DNA from 4 places in the Methylobacterium oryzae genome. Region 4 is predicted to be linked to each of the others. Evidence: predicted binding sites of a transcription regulator. Region 4 holds the regulator's gene; each other region holds the start of a gene.
The links. Region 4 encodes LexA, which represses DNA repair genes until DNA is damaged. Its sites were predicted from a motif close to TGTTCNNNNTGTGTTCNG; they were not measured.
Positions count from the first base shown of each region.

Region 1: the regulator LexA is predicted to act here: its motif matches at 4,008-4,025, upstream of LXM90_RS26890 (DUF3072 domain-containing protein).
Region 2: the regulator LexA is predicted to act here: its motif matches at 3,247-3,264, upstream of recA (recombinase RecA).
Region 3: the regulator LexA is predicted to act here: its motif matches at 2,846-2,863, upstream of LXM90_RS26405 (PA0069 family radical SAM protein).

Region 1 covers NZ_CP090349.1:5,633,144-5,640,936, forward strand. Annotated here, with positions in the region: gene LXM90_RS26870 (tyrosine phosphatase family protein) at 1-530, shown strand, start outside; gene LXM90_RS26875 (branched-chain amino acid ABC transporter substrate-binding protein) at 555-1,691, opposite strand; gene LXM90_RS26880 (polysaccharide biosynthesis/export family protein) at 1,842-3,011, opposite strand; gene LXM90_RS26885 (Flp family type IVb pilin) at 3,273-3,521, opposite strand; gene LXM90_RS26890 (DUF3072 domain-containing protein) at 3,703-3,999, opposite strand; gene LXM90_RS26895 (gluconokinase) at 4,173-4,739, shown strand; gene LXM90_RS26900 (Cof-type HAD-IIB family hydrolase) at 4,744-5,565, shown strand; gene LXM90_RS26905 (lytic transglycosylase domain-containing protein) at 5,734-6,696, shown strand; gene LXM90_RS26910 (helix-turn-helix transcriptional regulator) at 7,040-7,793, shown strand, end outside.
Region 2 covers NZ_CP090349.1:2,538,359-2,546,151, forward strand. Annotated here, with positions in the region: gene LXM90_RS12165 (hybrid sensor histidine kinase/response regulator) at 1-1,970, shown strand, start outside; gene recA (recombinase RecA) at 2,094-3,155, opposite strand; gene rpsQ (30S ribosomal protein S17) at 3,673-3,936, opposite strand; gene rpmC (50S ribosomal protein L29) at 3,958-4,173, opposite strand; gene rplP (50S ribosomal protein L16) at 4,186-4,599, opposite strand; gene rpsC (30S ribosomal protein S3) at 4,611-5,357, opposite strand; gene rplV (50S ribosomal protein L22) at 5,368-5,754, opposite strand; gene rpsS (30S ribosomal protein S19) at 5,756-6,034, opposite strand; gene rplB (50S ribosomal protein L2) at 6,040-6,876, opposite strand; gene LXM90_RS12210 (50S ribosomal protein L23) at 6,902-7,198, opposite strand; gene rplD (50S ribosomal protein L4) at 7,195-7,793, opposite strand, start outside.
Region 3 covers NZ_CP090349.1:5,530,843-5,538,635, reverse strand. Annotated here, with positions in the region: gene moaB (molybdenum cofactor biosynthesis protein B) at 25-582, shown strand; gene LXM90_RS26415 (amino acid permease) at 592-2,040, opposite strand; gene LXM90_RS26410 (hypothetical protein) at 2,204-2,734, opposite strand; gene LXM90_RS26405 (PA0069 family radical SAM protein) at 2,893-4,008, shown strand; gene LXM90_RS26400 (methyl-accepting chemotaxis protein) at 4,680-6,782, shown strand; gene LXM90_RS26395 (ribonuclease HII) at 6,796-7,470, opposite strand; gene LXM90_RS26390 (glycosyltransferase family 4 protein) at 7,509-7,793, opposite strand, start outside.
Region 4 covers NZ_CP090349.1:2,794,679-2,802,471, forward strand. Annotated here, with positions in the region: gene LXM90_RS13425 (ComEC/Rec2 family competence protein) at 1-1,166, shown strand, start outside; gene lexA (transcriptional repressor LexA) at 1,160-1,888, opposite strand; gene LXM90_RS13435 (hypothetical protein) at 2,139-2,588, shown strand; gene LXM90_RS13440 (hypothetical protein) at 2,607-2,822, opposite strand; gene fae (formaldehyde-activating enzyme) at 3,143-3,682, shown strand; gene LXM90_RS13450 (hypothetical protein) at 3,722-4,186, opposite strand; gene LXM90_RS13455 (error-prone DNA polymerase) at 4,267-7,551, opposite strand; gene LXM90_RS13460 (DNA polymerase Y family protein) at 7,548-7,793, opposite strand, start outside.

The DNA.
Region 1 (7,793 bases), 2.8 Mb from region 4:
GCCTGGAGGAACTGGCCGGCCACGGCGCGCGCGGCGTGAGCCACGTCCTGTCGCTGCTCGATCCCGGCACGCCGGAGCCCGCGGCCTTCACCGCCTACGGCGCCCACGCCCGCACGACCCTCCGGTTCCACGACTGCCTCGGCCCGGGCGACGGTCTCGTCCCGCCCGAGCCGGAGCACGTCGCGGCGATCCTGGATTTCGGGCGGGCGCTCGACGGGGCCGGCCATCTCCTGGTCCACTGCCATTACGGCCTGTCGCGCTCCACGGCGGCGCTGCTGACCCTGTTCGCGCAGGCCGAGCCGGACGCGTCCGCCGCCGCCCTGGTGGAGCGGCTCCACGCCCTGCGCGAGCCGGCTTGGCCGAACGCGCGCATGATCGGCTACGCCGACGCGATGCTCGGGCGGGACGGGGAACTCAGCGCGGCGGTGCGGCGGCTGCACGCCCTGCAATTGCGGGTCCGCCCGCATCTGGCAGAGCTGCTGCGCGGCCTCGGCCGCGGCGCGGAGGTCGAGGCCGCAGAGACCTTGTGAGGTTGCCTGTGCGGGGTCCGCCCCTCACTTGCCGGCCGGCGTGAAGCTCCCGTCCTTCCACACGTAGAGCACGTAGCCCTGGGCGGTGACGTCGCCCTTAGCGTCGAAGCCGACGGTGCCGAGCACGAGATCGAAGCGCTCGGTGTGCAGCGCCTGCGCGATCGGCCTCGGCTCGGTGGAGTGGGCGAAGTTGCCGGCCGCCACCAGCGCCTGCATGGCCGCGTACCCGTAGATCGTCGAGCCCGTGGGATCGACGCCCTCGGCCTTGAAGGCCTTCACGACGGCCGCGGCGGCGGGCTGCCGGCTCGGGTCGAGGTAGAAGGTCATCAGCACGCCGTTGCTGGCCGATCCGGCGATCTTGGCGAAGTCCGGCGTGGCGATGGCCGAGGTACCGAACCATTGCGGCCGGAAGCCCCGGTCCGCCGCGATCTTCACGAGGCGGCCCATCTCGGCGGCGTCGCCGCCGTAGTAGACGACCTCGATCCCCGCGCCCTTGAGGCGGTCGACCAGGGCGGCGTCGTCGGCGTCGCTCGGCGAGAACGACAGGAACAGCGCCTCGTTCACGCCAATGCGGTTGAGGTTGTCCTTGGTGGCGGCGGCGAGGCTGCGCGCCGCCGGCGTCTGGTCCTGGATCAGCGCGATCTTCCGGTCGCGGAACCGCTCGGCCAGCACGGCGGCGGACAGGCGGGCTTGGTCGTCGTCGCGGCCGCAGACCCGGAAGATGTTCGGCAGCCCCCGGTCGGTGAGCCGGGCCGCCACCGAGGCCGCGGTGATCATCACTACCCCGTTCTGGGCGTAGATGTCGGAGGCCGCGATGGAGGCGTTGGAGCAGACATGGCCGACGACGAGACGGACGTTCGACCGGACGAAGTGGTTGGCCACCGCCATGGCGGTGTTCGAGTCGCAGGCATCGTCCTGCACGTCGAGGGTCACGGGCTGGCCGTCGAGGCCACCCATGGCGTTGGCGTCCCGGGCGGCGGCCTCGACGCCGCGCAGGACCTGCTCGCCGACCGCCACGTAGGGACCAGACCGCGGAACCGCGACGCCGACCACCACGTCGGCCACCGCTTGGGTGGCCGGCAGGAGCGCGAGACACAGGCTCAGGGCGATCAGTGCGGGCCGGAGCGGCCCGTGGGCGGGGACGAAACGTCCGATCTTCATCGGGCTCTTCTGGGCATCCTTGCGCGACACGTCGGCGCGACGGCGGATGCGGCTCCATAGCCTCGATCCCGCCCCGCACCCAGTGCCCATACGCGAGGACGCGGCGAAACGCGATTTTTTTCCGCGGCGGTCCTGTCGACGACCCGGTCCCTACTTGGCGTAGGCGTAGGCCGTCGCGGCGGAGGCGACCGGTCCGGTGACGCCGTTGAAGGCGGTGAGGACCTTCTGGACCTCGGTGAAGGGCGCGTTCGACACGTAGATCAGGTCGCGGTTGCGCATCCGGAACGCCTGGGACACGAACAGGCTGTTGGGGTCGCGCATGTCGATCCGGTAGACCACCGGCACCAGAGGCGTGCCCAGAAGCTTCGAGCCGGGGCTGAGCCGGCGCACGACGCTGGCCGGCTCGAACCGGAAGATGAACGTCCCGGCCGGGTCGGCGGCGAAGTCCGACAGGCCGCGCGCCTTGGCCAGCGCCTGCGCCAGCGTGATGCCGTCGGCCTGGAACGGCAGCTCGGTGCTGTTGCCCAGCGCGCCCACCGCGATGAAGGTCTGCGGGTCGCGCACCAGCGTCAGCACGTCGTTGGGCCGCAGGTAGATGTTCTCACGCGGGTTCGACACCACCGTGGTCAGCGGCACGGTCGCGGTCACCGGACCGCGCGAGAGCCGCACGAAGGTCTCGTTGACCGGCGCGCGGTTGCCGCCGGCGGCGGCGATGACGTCGAGGATGCGGTCGCCGTGGCCCGAGAGCGGCAGGCGGGCGCCGGCGGCGCCCTCGCCGGTGACGGTGACGGCCTGGGAGATCGGGCGGGTGACCGAGACCAGCACCTGGGGCTGGATGGCCTTGCCGGCGAGCTCGTTCTCGATGAGCGCCTGCACGTCCTGGGTGCGGCGGCCGGCGACCTTGATGCGGCCGGCATAGGGCACCGAGATGGCGCCGTCGCGCCCGACGGGCTGCTCGGGGATGAGGGCGGACTTGGATCCGGCGGAGAAGCGGTCGGCGACGAGGGGTCCGGAGAACAGGCCGCCGGATCCGGCTTCCCAGACGGAGACCGAGACCATGTCGCCGATGCCGATGACCGGCTCGGAGGAGGGGCGATGGTCGCCGAAGGAGGCGAGCAGGCTGTCGAGGGGGCGGCCGCGCAGGGCCTCGACCACGGAGGGCGTGACGTCGATGATCTCGTAGCGGGCAAGGATCCCGCCGTCGGCCGTGGCGACCTCGGCCCCGGCCTGGATCGCGCTCGCCGTCGGACCCGCCGCGGGCAGGTACGTGCAGCCCGACATCGCCGTGACGGCGAGCAGGACGAGGGGAAGTTTGCGCATCCAGATGTTGCCCATCGGTATTGCCGAGCCCGTGCCTAGCCCATAGCGGCCCAGGTGTCCGTAGCGGGTGAGCCACACTCCGCCCGCCACGACCGAGACTGCTAAGTCATCCTCGTTAAGCACAGCTTTTTCGGGGCACAGGGACGACGAATGCCGGGCGCAGCGCGCGCTGCTGAAATATCGGGACACAAATCCGAGCGCTGTCGACGGTAACGAGTCGGCCCATCGACTCCAGGGCCGCACGGCCCCGGCGCGATCCGCTCACTGACCCTGTGTCACCGCCGCGGTGATGTCGCCGTAGACGGCGCTGACGCGGGACACGTAGTAGCGGATGCTGCCGACCGCGACGAGGAAGATCAGGCCCCCGAGCAGGGCATACTCGGTCGCGGTGGATCCGCGGACGTCGCGGGCGAAGCGCGCGGTCGCGACAGGGATCCGATCCGTCAGGGCGGCCGCCGCCCGGGATCGCACCGCGCGCCGCCCCGCCCCGTCGCCGCCCGGCTCATCCATGGTCGAACGCGCCTTCCCGTCCCGCCGTCCGCGTGGCCTCACGCGCTCGGAAGGCTGTTACCGGCCCGCGCTTGCCGCCGGCTTAACGAAGTGTCCGAAACAGGGCATCGGGCTGATTCCGGGCGGGATATGCACCGCCCCGCGCGGCGGGCGCGCCCGGCGAGGGCGCGCCCGCGACGGCTCAGGCGTGGCCGGCCTTGTGGCGCAGGTCGTCGATCCGCTTGGAGGCCTCGGCCTTGTCGAGGTCGGGATCGAACGCCTTCGGCTCCTTCGCCTCCTCGGAGAGCGTCTTCAGGTAGGAGGCCTGCGCGCCGGTCATCGGCTCGCCGCCGGTGGTCCACTGGTCCGGATCCTTGATCTGGTTCGACACGTCCTTCGGGTCGGTCTTGGGGTTCTCCGGCGCGTTCTGGCGCGCATCCTGGCGCCCTCCAGAATCCCGATCGGCCTTCGACGTCGCCTTCGCGGTGGTGGTAGCCATGCGACTCATGTTCCCTAAATGTTCGCGTTCTGGGTCGTCAACGCGGCCCGCGGCGCGACGGTTCCTGCCACACGGCGGCAACGTCGGGCGCGGCGATCTTCCCTTCCGCGCGCGCGCTCCGCATGATCGTGACGCGCGGCGCCCCGGCGCGCCTCGGAGCCACGGTGGTCCGGATGACGTCCCAATCAGACCCGCCATTCGATGCCGGGACGGCCGCTCAGGTGCTCGTGGTCATGGGCGTCTCGGGGTCCGGGAAGAGCACCGTGGCGGCGCTGATCGCCGAGAAGCTCGGCTGGATCTTCGTGGACGGCGACAGCTTCCACGCGCCGGAGCACGTGGCGAAGATGCACGCGGGCCACGCCCTCGACGACGCGGACCGCGCGCCGTGGCTCGCCCGGATCGCGACCTGGATCCAGCAGCGCCTCGACGCCGGCGAGTCCGGCGTGGTGGTCTGCTCGGCGCTCCGGCGCGCGTACCGGGACGTCCTCACCCGGGGCAGCCGGCGGGTCCGCATCGTCTACCTCGACGGCGACAAGGCCCTGATCGCGCGGCGCCTCGCGGAGCGCCAGGGTCACTTCATGTCGCCGCATCTCCTGGACAGCCAGTTCGCCACCCTCGAGGTCCCGGGCCCCGACGAGCACCCGATCACCGTCGGGATCCTCGAGCCGCCCGAGGCGATTGCCGACCGGGTCGTGGCGGAACTCGCCACCGCTGCGCGCCGGGATCCGGGTGGGGAGTGACGCGATGACAGCAGGTACCGGCAAGGCCGCGGGGATCGCCCTGGTGATCTCGGACGTCGACGGCACCCTGGTCACCGGGGACAAGCGCCTGACGGCGGCGACGGTGGCGGCCGTGCGTGGCCTGCGCGCGGCCGGGATCGGCTTCAGCATCGCCTCGGCGCGGCCGCCGATCGGACTGCGGAGCCTCGTGGCGGAGCTCGGCCTCGACCTGCCGATGGGGGCCTTCAACGGCGCGAGCGTCGTCCGGCCGGACCTGTCGATCATCGAGGAGCGGACCATCCCGGAGCCGGCGGCCCGGGCGGCCCTCGACCGGCTCCTGGCCGAGGGGCTGGACGTCTGGGTCTTCGCCGACGGCGCGTGGTGCCTGCGCGACCCGGACGGTCCCTACACCGACCTGGAGCGCCGCACGATCGACGCGGAGCCCCGGGTCGTGCCGGATCTCGGAACGCTCATGGGTACGGCCGCCAAGATCGTCGGCGTCAGCCGCGACCACGCCCATCTCGCGGCCTGCGAGACGCGAATCGCGGCGGCGCTGGCCGGCCGGGCCACCGTCCACCGCTCGCAGAAGTACTATCTCGACGTGACCCCGCCCGATCTCGACAAGGGTCGCTTCGTCGCCTGGATGAGCGCGCATCTCGCTATCCCGCGCGAGCGGATCGCCACGTTCGGCGATGCCGGGAACGATCGCCCGATGTTCGCACAGAGCGGCTACTCCGTGGCGATGGGCAATGCCGAGGCGAGCGTCCAGGCGGCCGCCAGCGCGGTCACGGACAGCAACGACGCCGACGGGTTCGCCCGCGCGGTCGAGCGCTTCATCCTTCCCTGACCGGCTCCCCAGACCGGCCGACCGCGTCCGCGCGCCGCCCTGTGGCGCGCGGATCACAAGCACGCCCGTCGCCCCGGCCGCCCACAGGCTGCCGAACGGGGGCCGCTTTCCGGCCTCATTTCCCCGTGACCTAGCTTGACTACAGAACAAGCAGCACCGGGTCTCGGAATGCATCGCCTCATCCTGGCCGCCGTCCTCGCGGTCGCGCCCGCAGCCGCCTTCGGGCAGGGCGCGCGCGACAATATCGACGCGTTGATCGAGCAGCAGGCGAAGGCGAACGGCGTTCCGGCGAGCTTCGTGCACGCCGTGGTCAAGCGCGAGAGCAACTACAATCCGCGGGCGAAGGGCGGCAGCGCCCTGGGTCTCATGCAGATCAAGCACGCGACCGCGCGCGGCATGGGCTACACCGGCGACGCCGCCGGCCTGTACGATCCGGAGACCAACCTGCGCTACGGCGTGGCCTATCTGGCGGGCGCCTACCGCACGGCCAAGGGCAACGTCGCCCAGGCCTACCAGTACTACAACCGCGGCTACTACTACGCCGCCAAGCGCCAGGGCATCTCCACCGAGGTCGCCTCGGTGGTCGCCCCCGTGGCGGCGTCGGCCAGCGCCCTCGCGAGCCTGTTCGGCGGCGGCGTCGCCGACTCCAAACCCAACCCCGCGGCCGCCCTGGCCTACGCGCCGACGGCCGCCGCCGTGGCGGAGGTTCCGACCGAGACCGTCGAGGTGCCGCTGCCGCCGCGCCGGCCCGCCGCCCTGGCCGGCGCCGCGGTCGAACTCGCCAGCCTGTCCATCGACCCGGCCGCGGGCGCGACCCCGGCCGCCCCGCAGGCCGCCTCGGTTCCCGCCGTAGAGGTGCCGCTGCCGCCGCGCCGACCCACCGCCCTCGGGAGCGCGGAGGCCTCGCCGGCGCAGATGGCGGAACTCCGGCTCTCGCCGCAGCCCGCGGCGGCCGCCACCCCGATGACCCCCGCGGCCGCTTCGGCACCGGCCACCGAGGCGGCGGTCGAGGCGGTCGAGGTGCCGCTGCCGCCGCGCCGTCCGTCGCTCCAGATGCTCGCCGCCGCGACGCCGCGGCGCGCTCCGGCCGCCGCGCCGGTGCGCGAGGCCACGGCCCTGCCGGTCGAGTAGCGCGCCCTCTCCGGCGCGGGCGCAGACCGCCGATCGCCCGCCCGGCCGGGCCTTCTGCCCACACAAGGATCATGCCCAAGGCTTGACCATCGGGTCGATCCGCAACACATAGGCGCCACGCCAGCAACGTGGTTGGATCGTTACGGTACGGACCGGCGCCGCGAGACAGCGGCCGTACGCGGGTGGCGCACGACGGATCTCAGGGCAGGAAACGCCGGTCTACACGCGCACGTTCTCAGGCAGCTTCCTGTCTGGCGGAACGCCAAAGCGCGATGGATCTCGAAGCGGCAGGCATGCAGGGCACGGACTCTGCTTTCGAGCTGGCAGGAAAGCGGACGGCGCCATGACCGGCGTGGAACAGGAATCTCTCTTTCTCACGGACCTCGGGCGACGCGTCAGGCACGCGCGCACCGTGCGCGGGCTGTCGCGCAAGGTTCTGTCGCAGACCTCGGGCCTGTCCGAGCGCTACATCGCGCAGCTAGAGGGCGGCCAGGGCAACGTCTCGATCATCCTGCTGCGGCGGGTGGCGAACGCCATGGGTGTGCGGCTGGACGACCTGATCACCGGCAACGACGCGCTGCCCGACTGGCCCGTGGTGCGCGACCTCCTCGCCCAGGCGAGCCCGGCCCAGATCGTCGCCGCCAAGGAGGCCCTGTCCGGCGGCAGCCGGCCCGAATCGAGCAACCGGCCGCGCGTGGCGCTGACCGGACTGCGCGGCGCCGGCAAGTCGACCCTCGGCAAGCTCGCGGCCGAGCGCCTCGGCTGGACCTTCGTGGAGCTCAACGCCGAGATCGAGCGGGAGAACGCCCTCTCGGTCCAGGAGATCTTCGCGATCTACGGCCAGGAAGGCTACCGCCGGCTCGAGCAGGCGGCCTTGCGGCGCCTGACCGAGCATCCCGGGCCGCTGATCCTCGCGACGAGCGGCGGCATCGTCGCGGAACCGCTGACCTACGATCTGCTCCTCCAGGCGTTCTACACCATCTGGCTGCGCGCCCGGCCGGAGGAGCATATGAGCCGCGTCCGCGAGCAGGGACACCTCGCCACGACGGGCGACCACGCCTCCGCGATGCAGGAGCTGCGCGCCGTGCTGGCGAGCC
Region 2 (7,793 bases), 260 kb from region 4:
CCGGCGGCCCGCACCTCACCGAGATCGCCCCGGAGGCGGACGTGCTGGTGCGCACGGCCGGCCTGCCGGGCGAGGTCCGCACCGACCGCTTCGACCTCGACCTGCGCCGCCGCAACGGTCACACCCTGCCGGTCCGGCTCTACCACCGGGTCGCCTTCGGCAAGGACGGCAAGCCCGGCTCGTCGCGGACCTTCGTGATCAACCGCTCCGCCGGGGCCGAGACCGACGAGCCGCAGCGCGCCGCCGAGGTCCGGCTCGCCCGCTTCCTCAACAACTCGCCGATCGCCATCGCGACCCTCGACAGCGGCGGCCGGATCGCCCGCGCCAACGCCTCGTTCACGCGCCTGTTCGGCACGGTCCCGCGGCAGGCCGACGACGGCGCCCCGGACGGGGAGGGTGTCCCGCGGGTCGAGCCCAACGTCGCCGACTCGGTGGCCGACCGGACCGCCCTGGAGGCCGGGCTCGCCCGCGCCGCGAGCGGGCGGACGGATCCGGAGCCCATCGAGGTCCAGCTCAACGGGCCCGGCGGCCGCTCGGCCCGGGTCTGGCTCAGCCCGGCCGACGGCGGCGATGCCGGCCAGCAGACCGACGAGGCCGAGCGGGTGATCCTCTACGCCCTCGACACGACGGCGCAGCGCCAGCTGGAGCAGCAGGTCGCCCAGGCCCAGAAAATGAACGCGGTCGGCCAGCTCGCCGGCGGCATCGCGCACGACTTCAACAACGTCCTGCAGGCGATCATCGGCTACTCGGACCTGCTGCTCGCGAGCCACCGGCCGACCGACCCGGCCTTCCAGGACATCATGCAGATCAAGCAGAACGCCAACCGGGCGGCGGGCCTCGTCCGCCAGCTCCTGGCGTTCTCCCGCCGGCAGACGCTGCGCCCGGAGGTGATGAATGTCGGGGAGGCGCTCTCCGAGCTGACCCTCCTCCTCAAGCGGCTGCTCGGCGAGCGCGTCGCGCTGGAGCTGAAGCACGGCCGCGAGGTCTGGCCCGTGAAGGCCGACGTCAACCAGTTCGAGCAGGTGATCGTCAATCTGGCGGTCAACGCCCGCGACGCCATGCCGGAGGGCGGCAAGCTGATGATCCGCACCGAGAACGTCTCCGATCCGGGGGCGGCCGCCGGGGCGGAGGGGCGCGGTGGGGCGCCGGCGGGCGACCACGTGCTGATCGAGGTGCGCGACACCGGCCAGGGCATCCCGCCCGAGCTGATGGAGAAGATCTTCGAGCCGTTTTTCACCACCAAGGAGATCGGCAAGGGCACCGGCCTCGGGCTCTCGACGGTGTTCGGCATCGTCAAGCAGTCCGGCGGCACCATCGACGTGCAGTCGAAGGTCGGGGAGGGCACGGCCTTCCGCATCTACCTGCCGCGTCACGTGCCCGTGGCGGAGCCCGAGGAGGTGCCGGTCGCGGCCGCCGAGCCGGCACTTCCGCGCGCGGAGCCGCTCGCGCCGGCTTCCACCACCGCCCATCCCGATTCCGGGTCGGACGCCAAGCCGGTCACCGCGCCGGCCGCGGGCGGCGACGCCGCTGTGCCGAACGGGAAGACGCCGCCCGCCAAGGTCGACAAGCCGGCGCCGCGCAAGCCCGCCGCCGATCATACGGGGCAGGGGACCATCCTGCTCGTCGAGGACGAGGACCCGGTGCGGGCGGTCAACAGCCGGGCGCTCTCGGCCCGCGGCTACACGGTGCTGGAGGCGGCCTCGGGCCTCGAGGCCCTGGCGATCGTCCGCGAGGGCGCGCAGACCATCGATCTCGTCGTCTCCGACGTGGTCATGCCCGAGATGGACGGCCCGACGCTCCTGCGGGAGGTGCGCAAGCATCAGCCCGACCTGAAGGTGATCTTCGTGTCCGGCTACGCCGAGGACGCGTTCCGCAAGAACCTGCCCGAGGGCGAGACCTTCAACTTCCTGCCCAAGCCCTTCAGCCTGAAGCAGCTCGTCGAGACCGTGAAGAAGACGATGGCGGACTGACCGGCCCCTCGCTTCCGCTCACCGTCGCTCAACGAAGAGCGGCCCCGGAGAGACTCCGGGGCCGCGCATCTTCGAACGTCGCCAAGTCCGCCGCGCGCCGTCGCCGGCCCGCGGCGGCGCGGCCTAGGCCTCGCCCTCGTCGAGATCGTCCGCCGTCGGCGCGGCGTTCTCAAGGATCTTCTCGGCGACCAGACCGGAATTCTGCCGGATCGAGCCCTCGATCTCGGCGGCGATCTTCGGGTTGTCGCGCAGGAAGCCCTTCGAGTTCTCGCGACCCTGGCCGAGGCGCTGGCTGTTGTACGAGAACCAGGCGCCGGACTTCTCGACGATGCCGGCCTTCACGCCGAGGTCGATCAGCTCGCCGACCTTCGACACGCCCTCGCCGAACATGATGTCGAACTCGACCTGCTTGAAGGGCGGCGCGACCTTGTTCTTCACCACCTTGACGCGGACCTGGTTGCCGATCGCCTCGTCGCGGTCCTTCAGGGTCGAGATGCGGCGGATGTCGAGGCGCACCGAGGCGTAGAACTTGAGGGCGTTGCCGCCCGTGGTCGTCTCGGGGCTGCCGTACATGACGCCGATCTTCATCCGGATCTGGTTGATGAAGATGACCATGCAGTTCGAGCGCGAGATCGAGCCGGTCAGCTTGCGCAGGGCCTGGCTCATCAGGCGGGCCTGGAGGCCCGGCTGGCTCTCGCCCATCTCGCCCTCGATCTCGGCCCGCGGGGTCAGCGCGGCCACCGAATCGACCACCAGCACGTCGATGGCGCCCGAGCGCACCAGCGTGTCGGTGATCTCGAGCGCCTGCTCACCCGTGTCGGGCTGGGAGATCAGCAGGTCGTCGAGGTTCACGCCGAGCTTGCGGGCGTAGACCGGGTCGAGGGCGTGCTCGGCATCCACGAAGGCGCAGACGCCGCCCTTCTTCTGGGCCTCCGCGATCGTGTGGAGCGCCAGCGTCGTCTTGCCGGACGATTCCGGACCGTAGATCTCGATCACCCGGCCGCGCGGCAGGCCGCCGACGCCGAGCGCGATGTCGAGGCCCAGCGAGCCGGTCGAGACGGTCTCGACCTCCTGGACCTTGTCGTTCTTGCCGAGCCGCATGATCGAGCCCTTGCCGAAGGCGCGCTCGATCTGAGCCAGGGCAGCGTCAATGGCCTTGGACTTGTCCTTGTCCACCGGGGGCATGTCGACCACTTTCAATGCGGGCTGGGCCATCTGGCGGGCTCCTTATGAAGGGGTTGGACGCAGTTCACAACGCGCGTCGCCACCGCCTTTATGTACCCGTTTTGTTCTCAGCCAGCAAGGCCGGAACGCCGTTTTGCTGGACGCAAGTCACGAAATCCCGGCTCGAGCCCCGGATGCCCCGCGACAGCAATCCAATCCGGTAATCGCCCGCGAGGACCCGTACGAACGCCGACACAACGCGCCGGGACGGGACGACCGCCAGCCGCAATGGCGACGCCTCCCGCGGTCCCGCAGCAGGCTCGGCCCGCCGGCGACCAGGACCCAACCGCCAGACATGCCGCCGAAAACGACGACGCCCGGCACGAATCCGGCTCTCGCGAGTCGAATTGCGTCCGGGCGTTCGTCGTACCGGTCGCCGGGCATCCCCGGGATGGTCACCCCAAAGGAGGCACCATCCCGCGACGCCGCGGGCCGGGATCTGGCGGACGCGGAGACCGCAGCCGCCGGGATCCCGGGATCAGGCGGCCTCGCCGGCCTCGGCCTGGGCGGCCTCGCCCTCGACCAGCTTCCAGGTCTTGGTCTTGGAGAACGGACGGCACTCCTCGATGAACACCGTCTGCCCGACCTTGGCGACGTTGCCCTCGTCGTGCGCGTGGTAGTTCTTCGACCGCCGCACGGTCTTCTTCATCACCGGGTGCGTGAAGCGGCGCTCCACCTTCACCACGATGGTCTTCTCACCCTTGTCGCTGACGACGGTGCCCTGCAGGATGCGCTTCGGCATGGTTGTCTCCTAAAACCCGCCTCAGCCCTTGGCCTGCTGCAGCGTCTTGGAACGCTGCAGAGTCCGGACACGGGCGATGTCGCGACGGACCTCGCGGACGCGGGCGACGTTCTCGAGCTGGCCGGTGGCCCCCTGGAAGCGCAGGTTGAACTGCTCCTTCTTGAGGTTGATCAGCTCGTCATTCAGCTGATCCGGCGACAGCGCCTTCAGATCAGACAGTCTCTGGGTCGACTTCACGATATCCTCCGTTCAGTCGGCGATGCGCTGGACGACCCGCGTGCGGATCGGGAGCTTCGCGGCGCCGAGGCGGAGCGCCTCCTTGGCGATGTTCTCGGCAACGCCGTCGACCTCGAACATGATCCGGCCGGGATGGACCCGGGCCGCCCAGTAATCCGGGGCGCCCTTACCGGAGCCCATACGGACCTCGGTCGGCTTCGACGAGACCGGGACGTCCGGGAACACCCGGATCCAGACGCGGCCCTGGCGCTTCATCTCGCGGGTGATCGCGCGGCGGGCCGCCTCGATCTGGCGGGCGGTGACGCGCTCGGGCTCCACCGCCTTCAGGCCGAACTGGCCGAAGTTCAGCTCGAAGCCGCCCTTGGCCGCACCGTGGATGCGGCCCTTGAACTGCTTGCGGAAGCGGGTCTTTTTCGGTTGCAGCATGGCTTCCTACCTTACGCGTGCTCGCGCTCGCGGCGTCCGCGCTCGCGGCCGCCCTCGCCATCGCGCTCACGGCGTCCGCCGGAGCGGCCGCCCTCTTCCTGGGCCTTCTTGTCCTGGGCCATCGGGTCGTGCTCGAGGATCTCGCCCTTGAACACCCACACCTTGATGCCGCAGGTGCCGTAGGTCGTGAACGCCGTAGCGGTCCCGTAGTCGACATCGGCGCGCAGCGTGTGCAGCGGGACGCGGCCCTCGCGGTACCATTCCTGGCGGGCGATCTCGGCGCCGCCGAGACGGCCCGAGCAGTTGATCCGGATGCCCTCGGCGCCCAGACGCATGGCCGACTGCACGGCCCGCTTCATGGCACGCCGGAAGGCGACGCGGCGCTCGAGCTGCTGGGCGATCGAGTCGGCCACCAGGGTGGCGTCGATCTCGGGCTTGCGCACCTCGACGATGTTGATGGTCACGTCGGCCTTCGTCATCGTGCCGACGAGCTTGCGCAGCTTCTCGATGTCCGCGCCCTTCTTGCCGATCACCACGCCCGGACGACCCGAGTGGATGGTGACCCGGCACTTCCGGTGCGGGCGCTCGATGACGATCTTGGAGACCGCCGCCTGCTTGAGCTGCTTCATGAGGGCGGCGCGGATCGCGACGTCCTCGTGCATGAGCTTCGCGTAGTCGCCCTTGTTGGCGAACCAGCGGGAATCCCAGGTCCGGTTGATGCCGAGCCGGAGACCGATCGGGTTGACTTTCTGACCCATCAGATCCTCCTCAAGCCGCTTCGGCTTGGCGGACTTCGCGAACCACGATGGTGAGGTTCGAGAAGGGCTTCAGGATGCGCGCGCCGCGGCCGCGGGCGCGAGCGTGGAAACGCTTGAGAACCAGCGCCTTGCCCACGAAGGCCTGGGACACGACGAGGTCGTCGACGTCCAGGTCGTGGTTGTTCTCGGCGTTGGCGATGGCGCTCTCGAGGCACTTCTTGACCTCGGTCGAGATCCGCTTGCGCGAGAACTGCAACTCGGCGAGCGCCGTGTCGACCTTCTTGCCGCGGATCATCTGCGCCACGAGGTTGAGCTTCTGCGGGCTGACGCGCAGCATGCGCGCGACGGCCTTCGCCTCGTTCTCGGGGAGCGCGCGGGGGGTGGCTTGCTTGCCCATCTCAGCGCCTCTTCGCCTTCTTGTCGGCCGCGTGGCCCGGGAAGGTGCGGGTCGGCGAGAACTCGCCGAACTTGTGCCCGACCATCTCCTCGGTGACGTAGACCGGGATGTGCTTCTGCCCGTTGTGCACACCGAAGGTGAGCCCGACGAACTGCGGGAGGATCGTGGAGCGGCGGCTCCAGATCTTGATGACCTCGGAGCGCGAGGAGCCCCGCGCCGCCTCGGCCTTCTTGAAGAGGTAGCCGTCGACGAACGGCCCCTTCCAGAGAGAGCGTGCCATAGCGATTACTTCTTGCGGTTGTGGCGGCTGGACAGGATGAACACGTCGGTCCGCTTGTTGGACCGGGTCTTCTTCCCCTTGGTGGGCACACCCCAGGGCGTGACCGGGTTGCGGCCGCCCGAGGTGCGACCCTCGCCGCCGCCGTGCGGATGGTCGACCGGGTTCATCGCCACACCGCGGTTGTGCGGGCGCTTGCCGAGCCAACGGTTGCGCCCGGCCTTGCCGAGCGAAATGTTCATGTGGTCCGGGTTCGAGACCGCGCCGACGCTGGCGAAGCACTGGCCGTGGACCAGGCGCTGCTCGCCCGAGTTCAGGCGGAGCGTCACGTAGCCCTGGTCGCGGCCGACGATCTGCGCGTAGTTGCCGGCCGAGCGGGCGATCGCGCCGCCCTTGCCGATCTTCAGCTCGACATTGTGGACGATCGTGCCTACCGGCATCGAGCCGACCGGAGCGGCGTTGCCCGGCTTGATGTCGACGCTCTCGCCGGCCACCACCTTGTCGCCCGGCTGCAGGCGCTGCGGGGCCAGGATGTAGCTCTGCTTCCCGTCGGGGAAGTTGATCAGCGCGATGAACGCCGTGCGGTTCGGATCGTACTCGATCCGCTCCACCGTGGCGGCGACGCCGAGCTGCTCGCGACGCTTGAAATCGACGTTGCGCAGCACGCGCTTGTGGCCGCCGCCGCGGAAGCGGACGGTGATGCGGCCGAGATTGTTGCGGCCGCCGGAGGACGACTTGCCCTCCGTCAGCGCCTTCACCGGCTTGCCCTTGTAGAGCTCACGGCGGTCGACGAGCACGAGCTGGCGCAGGCTCGGCGTGACCGGTTTGAATGTCTTCAAGGCCATCGGCTTGGATCCCTAAATCCCGTCCTCAGAGCCCGGTCGTGACGTCGATCGAGTGGCCCTCGGCCAGGGTCACGATCGCCTTCTTCACGTCGGAGCGCTGTCCGCGGAGACCGCGGAAAATCTTCTTCTTACCCTTGGTGACAAGGGTGTTCACGGCCGTGACCTTCACGTCGAACAGCTTCTCGACGGCCTCCTTGATCTGAGGCTTCGTCGCCTTGGGGGCGACGCGGAAGACGACCTTGTTCTGCTCGGTCAGGTTGGTCGCCTTCTCGGTGATGACCGGGGAGACGACGATGTCGTAGTGGCGCGGATCGGCACTCATTTGAAACGCTCCTCCAGCGCGTCGACGGCAGCCTTCGTCAGGACGAGCGTGTCGCGGCGCAGGATGTCGTAGACGTTGATGCCCTGCACGGGCAGCACGTCGATCTGCGGGATGGCGCGGGCGGCCCGGCCGAAATTCACGTCGACCTCGGCACCGCCGATGATCAGCGCGTTCGAGAGGCCCATCTTGCCGAAGCGCTCGATGAGACCCTTGGTCTTGTGATCCTCGATCTTGATGTCGTCGACGACGATCAGGGTCGAGGCCTTGGCCTTGGCCGACAGGGCGTGGCGCAACGCCAGCGCGCGGACCTTCTTGGGCAGGTCGTGGCTGTGGTCGCGCGGCACGGGGCCGAAGGCGCGCCCGCCGCCGCGGAACTGCGGCGCCGAGGCCGCGCCGTGGCGGGCGTTACCGGTGCCCTTCTGCTTGTAGAGCTTCTTGCGGGTCCGGTTCACGTCCGAGCGGTTCTGCACGGCGTGGGTACCGGCGCGCCGCTTGGCGAGCTGCCAGCGGACCATGCGTTGCAGCAGGTCGGCGCGCGGCTCCAGGCCGAAGATCTCTTCGTTCAGCTCGACCGAGCCGGCGCCGGCACCGTCGA
Region 3 (7,793 bases), 2.7 Mb from region 4:
CTCCCGCCCCGGAGAGCCCGCACGATGGCCGATCAGACCGACGCCCGCCGCTTCATCCCCCTGAACATCGCGGTCCTGACCGTCTCCGACACCCGCCGCCCGGAGGACGACCGCTCGGGCGACACCCTGACCCAGCGCCTCACCGAGGCGGGGCACATCCTGGCGGCCCGGTCGATCGTCCCGGACGAGGTCCCGGCGATCCGCGCGCGGGTGGAGGCGTGGCTGCGCGACCCCGGCGTCGACGTGGTGATCACCACCGGCGGGACCGGCTTCACCGGCCGCGACGTCACCCCCGAGGCGCTGGAGCCGCTGTTCGAGAAGCGCATGGACGGCTTCTCGGCCGTGTTCCACCGGATCTCGTACGACAAGATCGGCACCTCGACCCTGCAATCCCGCGCCACCGCGGGGGTCGCGCGGGCGACCTACGTGTTCGTGCTGCCGGGCTCGCCCGGCGCCTGCCGCGACGCCTGGGACGGGATCCTGGCCCAGCAGCTCGACTACCGGCACCGGCCCTGCAACTTCGTGGAGATCATGCCGCGCCTCGACGAGCACCTGCGGCGCGGCGCGAGCCTCACGGTGTGAGGCCGCGCGCTACGCGAGGTTCCCCTCCTTGCGGCGCAGGACCGAGTGCTTGCGGCCGTAGAAGAAGTACACGACGAGGCCGAGCGCCATCCAGATCACCAGCCGCAGCCACGTGTCGAGGGGCAGGCCGATCATCAGGAGCAGGCAGGACAGGATGCCGAGGATCGGCACGACCGGCACGGCGGGCGCCCGGAACGGCCGCTTCATGGTGCGCTCGGCCCGCCGCAGGTAGAGGACCGAGCCGCAGACGAGGATGAAGGCCGCGAGGGTGCCGATGCTCACCATCTCGCCGAGGATGTGGATCGGCACCAGCGCCGCCACCACGGCGACCGCGGCGCCGATCATCGCCTGGCTGCGATACGGCGTCTGGTAGGTCGGGTGGACGTGGGAGAACATCTTCGGCAGCAGGCCGTCCTGCGCCATGGTGAAGAAGATCCGGCTCTGGCCGTAGAGCAGGACGAGGATCACCGTCGTCAGCCCGGTCAGCGCCCCGAGCTTGATCAGGAGGCTGAACCAGCCGATGCCGATCACGTCGACGCCCTTGGCGATCGGGTCCGGGACGTTGAGGTCCTTGTAGGGCACGAGACCGGTGAGCACGGCGGCGACGAGCACGTACAGGATCGTGCAGACCGCGAGCGAGCCCAGGATGCCGATGGGCATGTCCTTCTGGGGCTTGCGCGCCTCCTGGGCGGCGGTCGAGACCGCGTCGAAGCCGATGAAGGCGAAGAACACCACGCCCGCGCCGCGCAGAACGCCGCTGTAGCCGAAATGGCCGAAGGTCCCGTCGTTGTCCGGGATGAGCGGGCTCCAGTTCGCGGCGTTCACGTGGCCCCAGCCCAGGGCGATGAAGGCGACCACGACGGTGAGCTTCACCGCGACCATGATGTTGTTGAAGAGCGCCGATTCCTTCGTGCCCCGCATCAGCAGGATCGTGATCAGCGCCACGATCAGGACCGCCGGCAGGTTCAGCAGCGCGGTCCCGCCGCCCTCGATCGGCGTGCCCGGCGCGTTGGCGAACTGCGCCGGGATCACGATGCCGACGCTCTTCAGGATGCTGGTCACGTAGCCCGACCAGCCGACCGCCACGGTGGCGGCGCCCATGGCGTATTCGAGGATCAGGTCCCAGCCGATCAGCCACGCGAAGAACTCGCCGAGCGTCGCGTAGGTGTAGGTGTAGCTCGATCCGGCGACCGGGATCAGCGCGGCCATCTCCGAGTAGCAGAGGCCGACGAAGGCGCAGGCGATGCCGCCGAGCACGAAGGACAGCATGATCCCCGGCCCGGCATACTGGGCCGCGGCCGTGCCGGTCAGGACGAAGATGCCGGCGCCGATGATCGCCCCGATGCCCATCGCGGTGATCGAGAGGGCGCCCAGCGACTTCGAGAGCTGTTGCTCGCCCTCGCCGCTCTCGACGATGTCCTCGACCGACTTGCGCCCCATCAGGCCCGACGAATCCATTGCACCATCCTTCCAGATCGGGGTGGCTCAGCGCGTCGACATGTCCGGAGACGGCGACGATCCTGCCGCGCTTCCAGAGTTGTAGAGGCGGATCGACCGACAACAACGTGAGCGGGCGCAAGATTCTTCCGGAGCAAGATTCTCCCGAGCAAGATCTTTCCGGTCAGGCGCGCTCGATCCGAGCGATCAGCGGCCTGACCTTGAGGCGACCCGTGAACGCGCCCTCGGCACGCAGGGCCTCGCGCCGGACGACGTCGCCGGCCCGGGCCTGCCGGGCGCCGACGACGGTCTCCGCCCGTCTGACGAGCCGGCCGAGCCAACGCCCGGCCGGGCGGTGCAGGCGGCCGAGCGCCGTCTCCGGCCGCGCGGTCCCGACGAAGCGGTCGAGGGTGCGGATCCAGCCCTCGGCCGGGACGTCGCCGGCCTCCAGGCACAGGATCCAGTCCCGCCGGGCCGCGGCGGCGCCCGCCGCGTAGGGATTGCCGCCCCGGTGCAGCACGAGGGTCGCGCCCGTGGCCTCCGCGACGGCCGCCACGGCCTCGCTCTCGCGGCCCGCGACGATCACCGCGTCGCCGACGAGGCCGCCGGCCACGCCGGAGACGAGCACGCTGAGCGTGTCGGCCAGGCGATCGATCGCGTCCGGATCGGCCGGTTCGGCCAGATAGGTCACGGCGGAGAGCATGAGCGCGCGCATAGACGATTCTGCGGCGCCGTAAACTGCCCCGCGGCCCGCGCGCCGACGCGTCGCCGTTCGGACGGGCTGCAGAACCGCATTTGCCTGAAAAAAAGGCGCCCGTCGCCATCGCGTTCGCTCTATGTTCTTATATGGATGCGTGAGGGAGGCGAGTCGTCATGGGGGGCACGCGCGACGGGACCGCCTCCGGGGCCGCGCCGCGACTCGGGCCGAGCGTCGCGGAACCGGCCGCCCGGCGGGGGCGCGGCGCGACGGCCAACCCGACGGGCCGATACGAATCCGCCCGGCGCGAGGCGTTCCATGACGAGACCTGGACGGCGGAAGCTCCGGCACCCCTGCGCACGGAGGTCACGCCAGAGCGGTCCGCCCGGATCATCGCGCGCAACAGCTCGCCCGACATCCCGTTCGACCGGTCGATCAACCCGTACCGGGGCTGCGAGCACGGCTGCATCTACTGCTACGCGCGCCCGACCCATGCCTGGCTCGGCCTGTCGCCGGGGCTCGACTTCGAGTCGCGGATCTTCACCAAGCCGGACGCCGCCCGGCTCCTCGCCCGCGAGATCGCCGCGCCGGGCTACCGGCCCGACACGATCGCCCTCGGCACCGCCACGGATCCCTACCAGCCGGTCGAGCGGGAGCACCGGCTCACCCGCGCGGTTCTGGAGGTGCTGCGGGAGGCCCGCCACCCCGTCAGCATCACCACCAAGTCGGACCTCGTGCTGCGCGACCTCGACCTCCTGGCAGAGATGGCGGCGGAGAACCTCGTGCTGGCGGCGATCTCGCTGCCGACGCTGGATCCGGACCTCGCCCGCCGCCTCGACCCGCGGGCGCCGCGGCCGGGCAAGCGGCTCGCGGCGATGCGGGGCCTGAGCGCGGCGGGCGTGCCCGTCATGGTCAACGTCTCGCCGATCATCCCCGGCCTGACGGACCACGAGATCGAATCGATCCTGGCCGAGGCGCGCGCGCACGGGGCGAGCCGGATCGGCCACGCGCTGCTGCGCCTCCCGGGCGAAGTCGCGGACCTCGTGGCGGACTGGTTCACCGAGCATTATCCCGAACGCAGGGCGCGGGCCTTCGCACTCCTGCGGGAAGCCCGGGGCGGGCGCGAGAACGACCCGCGCTTCGGCCACCGCTTCCGCGGGGAGGGCGCCTACGCGGCGATGATCGGCCAGCGGGTCCGGCTCGCCGGCACGCGTCTCGGTTTCGCCTTCGGGCGCATCGCGCTGAATCGCGACGCCTTCCGGAAGCCCGGCGCGCAGCTGGCGCTGTTCTGACACGCGACCGACGCGGCGGCGCGCGCGAGGCGGCGGACCTGTCCCACAGTACGGTTCAGCGAAAATTCCAGTCATTTTGGCCGGAAGCGGCGTAAAAATACATTTCCAAAGATAGAAAACGACTCAAATGTTGCTCCCAAAGTGGATTTTTAGATGTCTAAGGCGTGAGTAAAATCGCAGAACGTAAGATTGACATCTGTGCCATTGTGGTTCAAATGCCTGAGATCGCGAGGGTTACTGCGAGATTTTGACCAAGTTTGATTGAGTTATCGAATTTCAGTTCTATATTGAGGGTCGTTCTGTGCGTAAGAGCGCGATTTTGTCCGGCGTCCGTGTCCGCAGATCCCGCCAATGGACGCTGTGCGCCGTGATCCGGTCGCGGGCGAGCCTCGCGCCGCGGCCCTGCTCGGTTCTGCCGGTCGCGACTGCCGTCCTTCCTTGAGACGGTAGCGTGTCGGGGTTTCGACCTTCGATGCCGACCGGGCGAACTCCCGGACTCGCCGCGCCCTCGCCGCGCCCTTCGAGCGAACCGGGCCGGCGCCGCGTCGGGGTGCCTGTCGCGTCGCTCAGCCTTTCCGTCGACCGAGGCCGACCGGCCGCCCTGCTCGAACCGGGCAGCCCGGCGGCGGGCCGCGCGCCTCGACGCACCGCGAAGAGAGATCCCGACCCTCATGCTGCGTCTTCCGCGTCCGTCCATCGGCACGATCCTGTGCGCGATCCTGTTCTCACTCAGCGCCATGCTGCTGGCCGCGGGCGCCCGGACGGCGCTGGAGGCCGGGGCGCAGGAGCGGGAGAGCCGCCGCGTCGTCGCGCTCACGGAAGGCAGCCGTATCCTCCTCGAGATCCTGCTCGCCGTGCGCCTCGAGCGGGGGCGGACCCTGCAGGCGCTGATCGCCGCGGACAGGATCCCGCCCGCCGACGCGGCCCTGATCGCCCGACAGCGCGCGACCCGGATCGACCGGCTGGCGGCGCTCCTGAGCCTGGTGCGCGCGATCGACACCGCCGCGGTGGCGAAGACGGTCGATCCGCTCCGACGGGCGCACGAGGCCGTCACCGGCCTGACGTCGCGGATCGACGCGGCCCTCGCGGTCCCGGTCGCGGAGCGCGAGGCCGCGACCGCGGAGGTCGCCGCGACCGCCTTCCGGGATCTGCTCGACGCCCTCACGGCGACCAGCGGGGCCGTCGACGTCACGATCCCGCGCCGGGACGCGGCGCTGGCCCGCGCCCTGGACATCAAGCGCGCCGCCTGGATCACGCGGGTCGCGATCGGCGGCAACGTGGCGCGGGCCGAGACGGCCGTGACGCGGGGCACGGGCTGGTCCGAGGAGGAGCGCCTCGCGGAGGCCGAGGAGCGCGGCCGCGTCGCGGCGAGCTGGGCGAATCTCGTCGATCACATGGACGACACGCTGCCGCGGGCGGTCCAGGACGCCTTCGTGAGGGCGGGCGCCAGCAACTTCGAGGGTGAGGTCGCGGCGCGGCGGCAGGCCTTGCGGGCGGCCCTGAGCCGGGGCCAGCCGCCGGGCGTCGCGATCCAGGACCTGCGCGACCGCAACACGCGGGAGGTCAACACTATCGCCGACCTCGCCGAGGCGGCGCTGAACGCGATGGTCGCCCGCGCGCAGGCACTCTTCGCTGAGGCGGGGGCGACGCTGCTGCACACCGGCCTGTTCCTGGCCGCATCGGTGCTGCTCGCCGGTGCCGGCGCCGTCGTCGTCGTCCGCCGCGTGCTCGGGCCGCTCCGGGCCATGATCCAGGCGATGCGGGCGCTCGCCTCCGGCGACGTCGCCGTGGAGATCCCGGCCCGCGGGCGGCGGGACGAGATCGGCGCGATGGCGGCGGCCGTGGAGGTCTTCCGGGACAACCTCGTCCGCACCCGCGCCCTGGAGGCAGAGGCGGACGAGGCGGCGCGCGCCGCGGAGGCGCAGCGCCGGACCATGACGCACACGATGGCGCAGACCTTCGAGGCGGCGGTGGCCGGCATCGTCGGGCAGGTCTCCGCCGCCGCGGCCGAACTGCAGACCACGGCCTGGGAGATGACCACCACAGCCCAGGAGACGGCCAGCCAGTCCGATACCGTGGCCGCGGCCGCCGAGGAGGCGTCCGCCGGCGTCAGGACGGTGGCCGCCGCGGTGGAGGAACTCGGCACCTCCGTCCAGGAGATCGGGCGGCAGGTCCAGGGCTCGTCCGAGCTGGCCCGGAGCGCGGTCGGCGAGGCCGACCAGACGGCCGCCCTGGTGGCGGCGCTGAACGCGTCCGTCGCCCGGGTCGACGCCGTCGTCGAGCTGATCGCCCGCATCGCCGCGCAGACGAACCTGCTGGCGCTCAACGCCACGATCGAGGCGGCGCGGGCCGGCGAGGCCGGGCGCGGCTTCGCGGTCGTCGCAACCGAGGTCAAGGACCTGGCCGCCCAGACCGGTCGGGCCACCGACGAGGTCGGCCGGCAGATCGGCGAGATCCGGGCCGTGACCGGTCAGGCGGTGCGGGCGATCGGGACGATCACCGGCCGGATCGGGGAGATCGACGCCGTGGCCGCCGCCATCGCGGCCGCGGTGGAGCAGCAGGGGGCGGCGACGCAGGAGATCGTCCGCAATGTCGCCCAGGCCAATGCCGGCACGCAGGAGGTCACCGGCAACATCGCCGGCGTGGCGCAGGCGGCCGACCGAACCGGCCACGCGGCCGACCACGTGCTGACGGCCGCCACCGCGCTCACGCGTCAGTCGGAGGAACTCGCCGCGGAGGTCGAGCGCTTCCTCACCGGCGTCCGGGCCGCGTGACCCGTCGCCCGGCTCAGTCGAAGCCGCGGGTGAAGCTGAGCCGGTGGTGGGGGCTGCGCCCGAGCTGCGTCAGGCCGGCGCGGTGGACGGCCGTCCCGTAGCCGACGTTGCGCTCCCAGCCGTAGCCGGGATGGCGCCGGGCGAGCCGCCGCATCAGCTGGTCCCGGAGCACCTTGGCGACGATCGACGCGGCGGCGATCTGGGGCACCAAGTGGTCGCCGCCGACGACGGCGCGGCCGGGCAAGCCCGGCAGAGCGTCGCGCCCGTCGACCAGCACGGGCGCGGCGAGGCCGAGCCGCGCCACCGCCCGCGCCATGGCGTCGAGGGTCGCGCCGCGGATGTTGATCCGGTCGATCAGGGCGCGCGACCCCGCCGCCACCGCGACCCGCGCGTGGGCGCGGATCAGGGGGGCCAGCCGGTCGCGCACGGGCTCGGGGACGCGCTTGCTGTCGTCGAGGGCCGCGAGCAGGTCGGCCGGGATCGCCGCCGGATCGAACCAGACCGCGGCCACCACCACGGGTCCGCAGAGCGCGCCGCGCCCGACCTCGTCGCAGCCGATCGCCGCCGGATAGGCGGCGGCCCGGGCGGGATCGAACGGCCCGGCGACCGGGGGCCGGGCTCTGGCGGACCCGGCCGGTCCGGCGGGCGATCCGGCTGGCGGCTTGGCGGGTGGCTTGGCGGGCGGCATCGCGCCCTCCTGCCATTCCGCGCGGACGCCGTCACGCGTCAGGCGGCGTCGCGGGTGCTCCGGGCGCCCCCATGCGCCTCGACGATGTTACCGAAGAACTGCCGCGCGCTCACGTCCCAGCCGCGGCGCAGGGCCTCGGCCCGGCACTCGGCGCGCGACAGGCGCAGGGCCGCCAGCGCGGCGACCCGCAGGTCCGGGTCGAGCACGCCGACCCGCGTGCCGCCGACGACGTCGTTCGGACCCGGCACCGGGAAGGCCGCCACCGGGAGGCCGCTGGCCAGGGCCTCCAGGAGCACGATGCCGAACGTGTCGGTGAGGCTCGG
Region 4 (7,793 bases):
CGGCGCTGATCGCGCTCGCCCGGGAGCCGGAGGGCCTGCTCGGCCCGAGCTTCCAGATGTCCTTCGGCGCCGTGGCCGGGCTGATCGCCTGCGCGCGGCTGATCGACGGGCGGCTGCTCGTGCGCCCGGGGGCCGGGCGGATCGGGCGGCTCGTCGGGACCGGCCTGTCGGCGATCACCGGGACCCTGGCCACGACCCTGGTGGCGCAGGTCGCGACGGCCCCCTTCGCCACCTACCACTTCCAGACGGTCCAGCCCTTCGGCCTCGTCGGCAACGCCCTGACCCTGCCGCTCGTCTCCCTGGTGGTGATGCCGGCCGCGGTAATCGGCTGCCTCGCCTATCCCTTCGCCCTCGACCGGCCGGTCTGGTGGCTGATGGGGCAGGCGGTGGCCGGGATGCTGGCGATCTCGGACTGGATCGCCGGGTTCGAGCGGGCGGTCCTGGTGCTGCCGGCCTTCGGCGCCGGGGCGCTCGCCCTGCTGACCGCCGGCCTGCTGCTGGGGACGCTGCCGGCCTCGCGCCTGCGCTGGCTCGCCGTGCCGCCGGTCCTGCTCGGGCTCGTCCTCGCGGCCCGGCCCAACCACTACGACCTCTACGTCGACCGGCAGGGCGCGGGGGCCGCGGTGAGGGGCCCGGACGGGCGGCTCGCGGCCCTCGGCAGCCCTTCGGGCTTCGTCCTCGAGCAGTGGCTGAAGGCGGACGGCGACGGGCGGCGGTCCGCGGGGCTGATCGTCCGGTCCGGCAGCGGGCGCTGCGACCGGCTCGGCTGCACCGCCCGGCTGCCGGACGGGCGGGCGGTCGCCCTGGTCCGGGACCGGCGGGCCTTCCCGGAGGATTGCGCCCGCGCCGCGGTGCTGATCACGGGCCTCGCGGCGCCGCCGACCTGCACGGGGCCGCTGGTGATCGACCGGCGCGTCCTCGCCGCCCGCGGGGCCGTGGCCCTCCGGACCGACGGCGATGGCTTCGCCGCGCGCTACGCCCGGGACGACGGCCGCGCCGTGCCCTGGCGGCCGGCCGCCGGGCGCGGGCCGGGACCGCCGCGGCCGGTCACCGCGGAGCCGGGCGACCGCCCCGCGGAGGACGGGGTCGCCGCGACGCCGGAGGCCGACGCCGCGCCGGGCGGAGACCTCGCCCCCGGCGACGCGCCGGCCGAGCCGCTTCAGTAGCGGCGGACGAGGCTCACAAGGCGGCCCTGGATCCGGACCCGGTCGGGCCCGAGCACGCGGGTCTCGTAGGCCGGGTTGGCGGCCTCGAGGGCGATCGACGAGCCGCGGCGGCGCAGGCGCTTGAGCGTCGCCTCCTCGTCGTCGATCAGCGCCACGATGATGTCGCCGGTATTGGCCGTCTCCTGCTTGCGGATGACCACGAGGTCGCCGTCCAGGATGCCCGCCTCGACCATCGAGTCGCCGCGCACCTCGAGGGCGTAGTGCTCGCCGCCGGCCACGAAGTCCGGCGACAGGGTGATGGCGTGGCTCTGGTTCTGGATCGCCGAGACGGGGGTACCGGCCGCGATCCGGCCCATGACCGGGATCGAGATGGCGCGGCCGGACTCGTCGATCATCCGCGTGCTCGCCGGGGCCGGCGGCTGCTTGGACTTACCGCCCTCGACCACGCTCGGCGTGAAGCGGCGCGGCTCGGCGGGGGCCTGAGTCGCCGGAGCGGCCTGGGTCAGGCTCTCGGGGATCCGGATCACCTCGATGGCGCGCGCCCGATTCGGAAGGCGCCGGAGGAAGCCGCGCTCCTCGAGCGCCGTGATCAGCCGGTGGATGCCGGATTTCGACTTGAGATCGAGGGCATCCTTCATCTCGTCGAACGACGGCGGGACACCGCATTCCTGCATCCGGCTCTGGATGAATCGCAGGAGGTCCAGCTGCTTGCGCGTGAGCATCGACGGGGGACTCGCGGCTTGGCGGACCGCCACGTGACGGTCTCCGAAACAAATCACGAACAGGTTAAACGTTCCGCAAGTGTTCCGCAAGAGCGGCACCGCTCGGCTCGGCGCGCCGCGGGCGCGCCCGCGGGAGAAGGTCGAGAAACGCATTGACGGCGCAAGCGGAGCCGTTTCAATGCATCGCGGCGCCCCGCCGGGAAGGCGGCGGATCCGGGGTGCGGGCTGGGACCCTCTTGGAATGACGAGGATGCGACGACCCGCAGCTCTGCTGCCCCTCGGCCTCGCCGCCCTCGGCCTCGCCGGCTGCACCACCGGATTCTCCTACATCTCGCGGAACTACGTGGCGCTCACTCCCCAGGTCGTCACGATCGGCTGCAAGGAGCCCTACGAGGTCTACGACAACCGGCAGCTGCGCCGGATGCTGATCGTGTCCAACGCCCTGCGCGAGTATACCGGCTGCAACCTGAGCGAGGTCCGGATCGATCCGGAGCCGGGCGCCACCCGGGTGAAGCGCTTCCGCACCGCCGCCCGGGCCTATCTCGACGAGACCGTGCGCGAGGATTGCCGGATCACCGGCGAGACCGTGTTCGATCCGCTGAAGACCGAGTTCGCCTACGCCTGCGACGCGCCGATCGAGAAGCGCGGCACCGTGGTCCCCCGCCTGCCGGGCCGCAATCCGGGCCTCGGCGTGCGCTGACCGGCCGGCGGCGCGTCCTCAGGCGCCCGGCTTCGGGAAGGTCCGCTCCGCGGCGTCGCCGGCGGCGGCCAGCAGGGCGCGGGCGAAGGCCCGGGCCTCCGTCCGGTCGAGCACGATCGCGGCGGTGACCGGCGCACCGCCGAGGTCGGCGAGGGCGAGTTCCAGGCGCACCCCGTCGGGCACGGCGCTCGCCTGAAGGCTCCAGCCGGAGCCCCGGTCCGTGCTCTCCGCCATCGTGTTCCTCCCGCATGCCCGGCACGGCGCCGCGCGCCCACCGGAACGGCCAGGCCCGGGACCGCTCCCGGAGCCGCGCTCCGATCTTCCCTGCCTCGCCTGTCCGCGTTCCTCAAGGCCACAGGCCGCGCAGGGGTGGAGATGCGCGCCGTCGCGGATGCCGGCGGCCGCATCGCGGCGACGCGGGGCGGCACGGGTCCGCGCCCGCGCCGCAGCGCGGGCGAGGGCAGGGGCGGCCGGGATGGGAGCCGGCTTCGGGGCGATTGACGCGAGGCCGCCGATGATGTCTCCCGCGGGCTCCGATCAGGTGGAGTTCGAACATGCAAGAGATCTGGTTCCGCACGGGCGAGGCCACGGTGCTGGCGGCCGAGGGCCAGTACACCGACGCCATGCCGGAGGTGCTGATCGGCTCGGTGCGCGGCCCGGTCGGTCAGGCCTTCGCGTCGATGATGGGGCAGGTCCAGGGCCACACGCGGATGTTCGTGGTGCGCGACCTCAACCAGCTCGTGCGCCCGGCCACGATGATGACCACCAAGGTCACGATCCACACGGCCGAGTATGCCGAGCTCCTCGGCGGCGTGGTCCAGGCCGCCACCGGCGACGCGATCGTGGACTGCATCATCGAGGGCATCCTGCCGAAGGACGGGCTCGACGAGCTGTGCATGATCATCATGATCTGGCTCGATCAGCGCTGCGCCGAGGACGACAACCTCGACCAGAAGGACCTCTACCGGACCAACTACGAGGCCACGAAACTCGCCATCGCCCGCGCCCTCAAGGGCGAGCCCACGGTCGACGAGCTGATCGCCAACCGGAAGACCGTGAAGCACTACGCGCTCGACGGCGTGATCGAGTACTGAGCGGGCCCAGGCCACGCATCCTGCCGGCTCAGGTCCGCCTCAGCCCGGCGGGATACGCCCCACCGAGCACAGGGTGCGCATCGTGCTGCTGCCCGGGTCGGTGTAGCAGGACGCCGACCAGCCGTTCTGCTGGATGAACGACTTGCGCCGCTCCGCCAGCGCGGTCCGGTAGGCGGTGGCGATGATCGGCTCGACGGTCGCGGCCGGTTGGCCGATGAGGATCTCGGAGGCCACCGACAGGTCGCGGAAGAAGGTCGCCGAGGGGCTCGGCTCGGCGGAGGTCGCCTGCACGATCGGCTCGGCCCGGCAGGTCACGTCGAACTTGATCGGGCCGGCCACGCGGATGTCGATGCTGGGGCCGGCGCGCTTGCCGACCCGGCCGCCGATCGCGTCGGCGATCTGGCGGGTGAGGTCGTCGCAGCTGTCGGCCCGGGCGGCCTCCGCCAGGAGGGGCAGGGCCGCGCAGGCGGCGAGGAGGAGGCGCGGGACGGCGAAGCTCGACATCGCCGCACTCTACGCGCGGCGCGGGGCCTGTCGAGGGGCCTGTCGAGGGGCTGGTCGAGGGGCTGGTCGAAGTGCCGGCCTCAGTGGAAATCCCGGCTGGGGAACACGCGCCGGTCCGGGGGCACGCCGAAATCCGTGTTCTCGGGCGGCAGCTTCATGCCGGCCTCGCGCAGATCGCGCAGGGCAGCGGTGAGGTCGCGAAACCCCTCCGCCACGAGGTGGACCACCCCGTCCGCCCGCTGGATCCGGCCGCGCACGGCGAGGAACCGCGCCTGCATGGCGATCCGGCGGTTCGCCTCGAACACGGTCTTCCAGACGATCACGTTGGCGATACCGGTCTCGTCCTCCAGCGTCAGGAAGACCACGCCCTTGGCGGTGCCGGGCCGCTGGCGGATCAGCACGAGCCCTGCCACCGTGACCCGCGCCCCCTGGGGCAGCGCCGGATCGAGATGGGCCCGGGCCGGAATCGCGCCGATCCGGGCGAGCCGCCCCCGGAAGAACGCGACCGGGTGCCCCTGGAGCGACAGGCCGGTGGCGGCGTAATCCTCGGCCACGGCCTCGGACGGGGCCAGGGGCTGAAGGTCCACCGCCGGCTCGTGCCGGAACAGGCCGTCATCGGCGTGCCACGCGAAGAGCGGCAGGGGTGCGTCGAGAAGATGGGCGCGGCGCTCGCTCGCATCGGCCTTGGCGGCCTTGCGGGATGACGTCCCTTCCAGGGTGCGGACCATCCACAGGGCGGCGCGCCGGTCGAGGCCGAGCGAGCGGAACGCGTCCGCCTCCGCCAGCCGCTCCAGGGCGTTGCGGGGCAGGGCGAGGGACGCCTGCAGGCCCTCGATGCTGGCGTAGCCGTTGGCGCGCAGCCGCACGAGCCGGCGCATCGCGGCCTCGGGCAGGCCGCGCACGACGCGCAGACCGATCCGCACGGCGTGCAGCGCCGGATCCCCGGCCGGCTCCAGGGTGCAGTCCCAGTCGCTGGCGTTGACGCAGACGCCCCGCACCTCGACCCCGTGGGCCCGGGCGTCGCGCACCAGCTGGGCCGGCTGGTAGAAGCCCATGGGCTGGGCGTTGAGGATCGCGGCCAGGAAGACGTCGGGGTGCCGGCACTTCATCCAGGCCGAGGCGTAGACGAGGAGCGCGAAGCTCGCCGCGTGGCTCTCCGGGAAGCCGTAGGTCGAGAAGCCCCGGATCTGCGCGAAGCAGCGCTCGGCGAAGTCCTGCGGGTAGCCCCGGCGGGTCATGCCGCCCACGAACTTGTCCGCGAAGCCGCCGATCGACCCGACGTGGCGGAAGGTCGCCATCGCCCGGCGCAGCCCGTCGGCCTCGGCCGGGGTGAAGCCCGCCGCCGTGATGGCGATCTGCATGGCGTGCTCCTGGAACAGCGGCACGCCGTAGGTCTTCTGCAGGACCTCCTTCAGCTCGTCCGCCGGGCCGTGATCCGGGTGCGGGGCCGGGTACTCGACCGGGTCGATCCCGGAGCGTCGCCGCAGGTAGGGATGGACCATGTCGCCCTGGATCGGGCCGGGGCGCACGATCGCGACCTGCACCACGAGGTCGTAGAACTCCCTGGGCTTAAGGCGCGGCAGCATCGACATCTGCGCCCGGCTCTCGACCTGGAACACGCCGACGGAATCGGCCTTCGTCAGCATCGCGTAGGTCGCGGGATCGTCCTGCGGCAGGTCGGCCAGCGTCTCGTAGAAGGTGCCGTGATCCTTCTCCAAGAAATCGAGGCCGCGCTTGAGGCAGGTCAGCATGCCGAGCGCCAGCACGTCGACCTTCATCAGGCCGATCGCGTCGATGTCGTCCTTGTCCCACTCGATGAAGGTGCGGTCCGCCATGGCGCCGTTGCCCACCGGCACGGTCTCGTCGAGGCGGCCGCGGGTCAGCACGAAGCCGCCGACATGCTGCGACAGGTGGCGGGGGAAGCCGATCAGCTGGTGGGCGAGGTCGAGCGCCTGCCGGATCGCCGGGTTCTCCGGGTCGAGCCCGGCCTCGCGCACGTGCTGGTCCGGCATGCCGGTGCCCCAGGAGCCCCAGACCGTGTCGGCGATCGCCGCGGTCACGTCCTCGGTCAGGCCCAGGACCTTGCCGACCTCGCGGATCGCCATGCGGGGCCGGTAGTGGATCACCGTGGCGCAGAGGGCGGCGCGCTCCCGGCCGTAGCGGGCGTAGAGGTGCTGGATCACCTCCTCGCGGCGCTCGTGCTCGAAGTCGACGTCGATGTCGGGGGGCTCGCCGCGGTTCTCCGAGATGAAGCGGGCGAAGAGCAGCCGGTGCTTCGACGGGTCCACCGCGGTGATGCCGAGGCAGAAGCACACGGCGGAATTGGCCGCCGAGCCGCGGCCCTGGCAGAGGATGCCCCGGCCGCGAGCGAACTCGACCACGTCGAACAGGGTCAGGAAGTAGCGGGCGTATTTCATCTTGGCGATGAGCCGCAGCTCCTCGCGCAGCGTCGCCGCGACGCCGTCCGGGACCTCGCCGCCGTAGCGCCAGCGCGCCCGTTCCCAGGTCTTCTCCTCCAGGTATTCCTGCGGCGTGCGCCCGGGGGGCACCGGCTCGTCGGGATACTCGTAGTGCAGCTGCGACAGGTTGAACTCGCAGGCCTGCGCGATCTCGACGGTGCGGGCCAGCGCCTCCGGGTGGTCGGAGAACAGCCGCGCCATCTCGGCGGCGGGCTTCAGGTGGCGCTCGGCATTGGCCTCCAGCCGGTAGCCGGCGTCCTCGATCCGGCAGCCTTGGCGGATGCAGGTGACCACGTCCTGCAGCGGGCGTCGCTCGGGATGGTGGTAGAGCGCGTCCGAGACCGCGACCATCGGGGCGCCGGAGGCCGCGCCCAGCTCGGCGAGCAGCCCGAGGCGCCGCCGCTCGTCGCCGCGGCGCGTGTGGCTCGCCCCCAGAAAGGTCCGGCCCGGGGCGGCGGCGGCCAGCGCCTCCAGCCGCGCCCGGAACCCCTCCGGCAGGCGCCGGGCCGGCGGCATCGCGATGAACATCTGCCCCTCGGCGGCCTCCACCATCTCGGCGAAGGAGAAGCGGCACGCGCCCTTGCGGACGCGCCGGTTGCCCAGGGTGAGCAGCCGGCAGAGGCGCCCCCAGGCGCCCCGGTCCATCGGGTAGGTGACGGCTTCGAACCCCTCCTCGGTGACGAGGCGCACCCCCGGCAGGATCCGGATCGGTGTGCCTTCCTGGTCGAGCGCCAGCGCCGCCGCGTGCGCCCGGACCACGCCGGCCACGGTGTTGCGGTCGGCGATGCCGATGGCCGCGAGGCCGTAGGACGCCGCCTGCACGACGAAGTCCTGCGGATGGGAGGCGCCGTGCAGGAAGGAGAAGTTCGTGGTGACGGCGAGCTCGGCGTAGGCGGGGCCGCTCACGCGAAGAGCCCGTGGACGTACCACGCGGCCGGGCGATCAGGGGCGTGCGGGCCGTCGCGGTAGAGCCAGAGCCGGTGCCCGGCCTCGCACTCGATGCGGTAGTAATCGCGATCCGCGCCGGGCGCGCGCCACCATTCGGCGGCGATCCGCTCCGGCCCCTCGGCATGGGCGACGCGGTGGACCCGGGCGCGCCAGCGGAAGCGCCGGGGCGGCCCCTCCGGGACGGTCGAGAGCACGTCGAG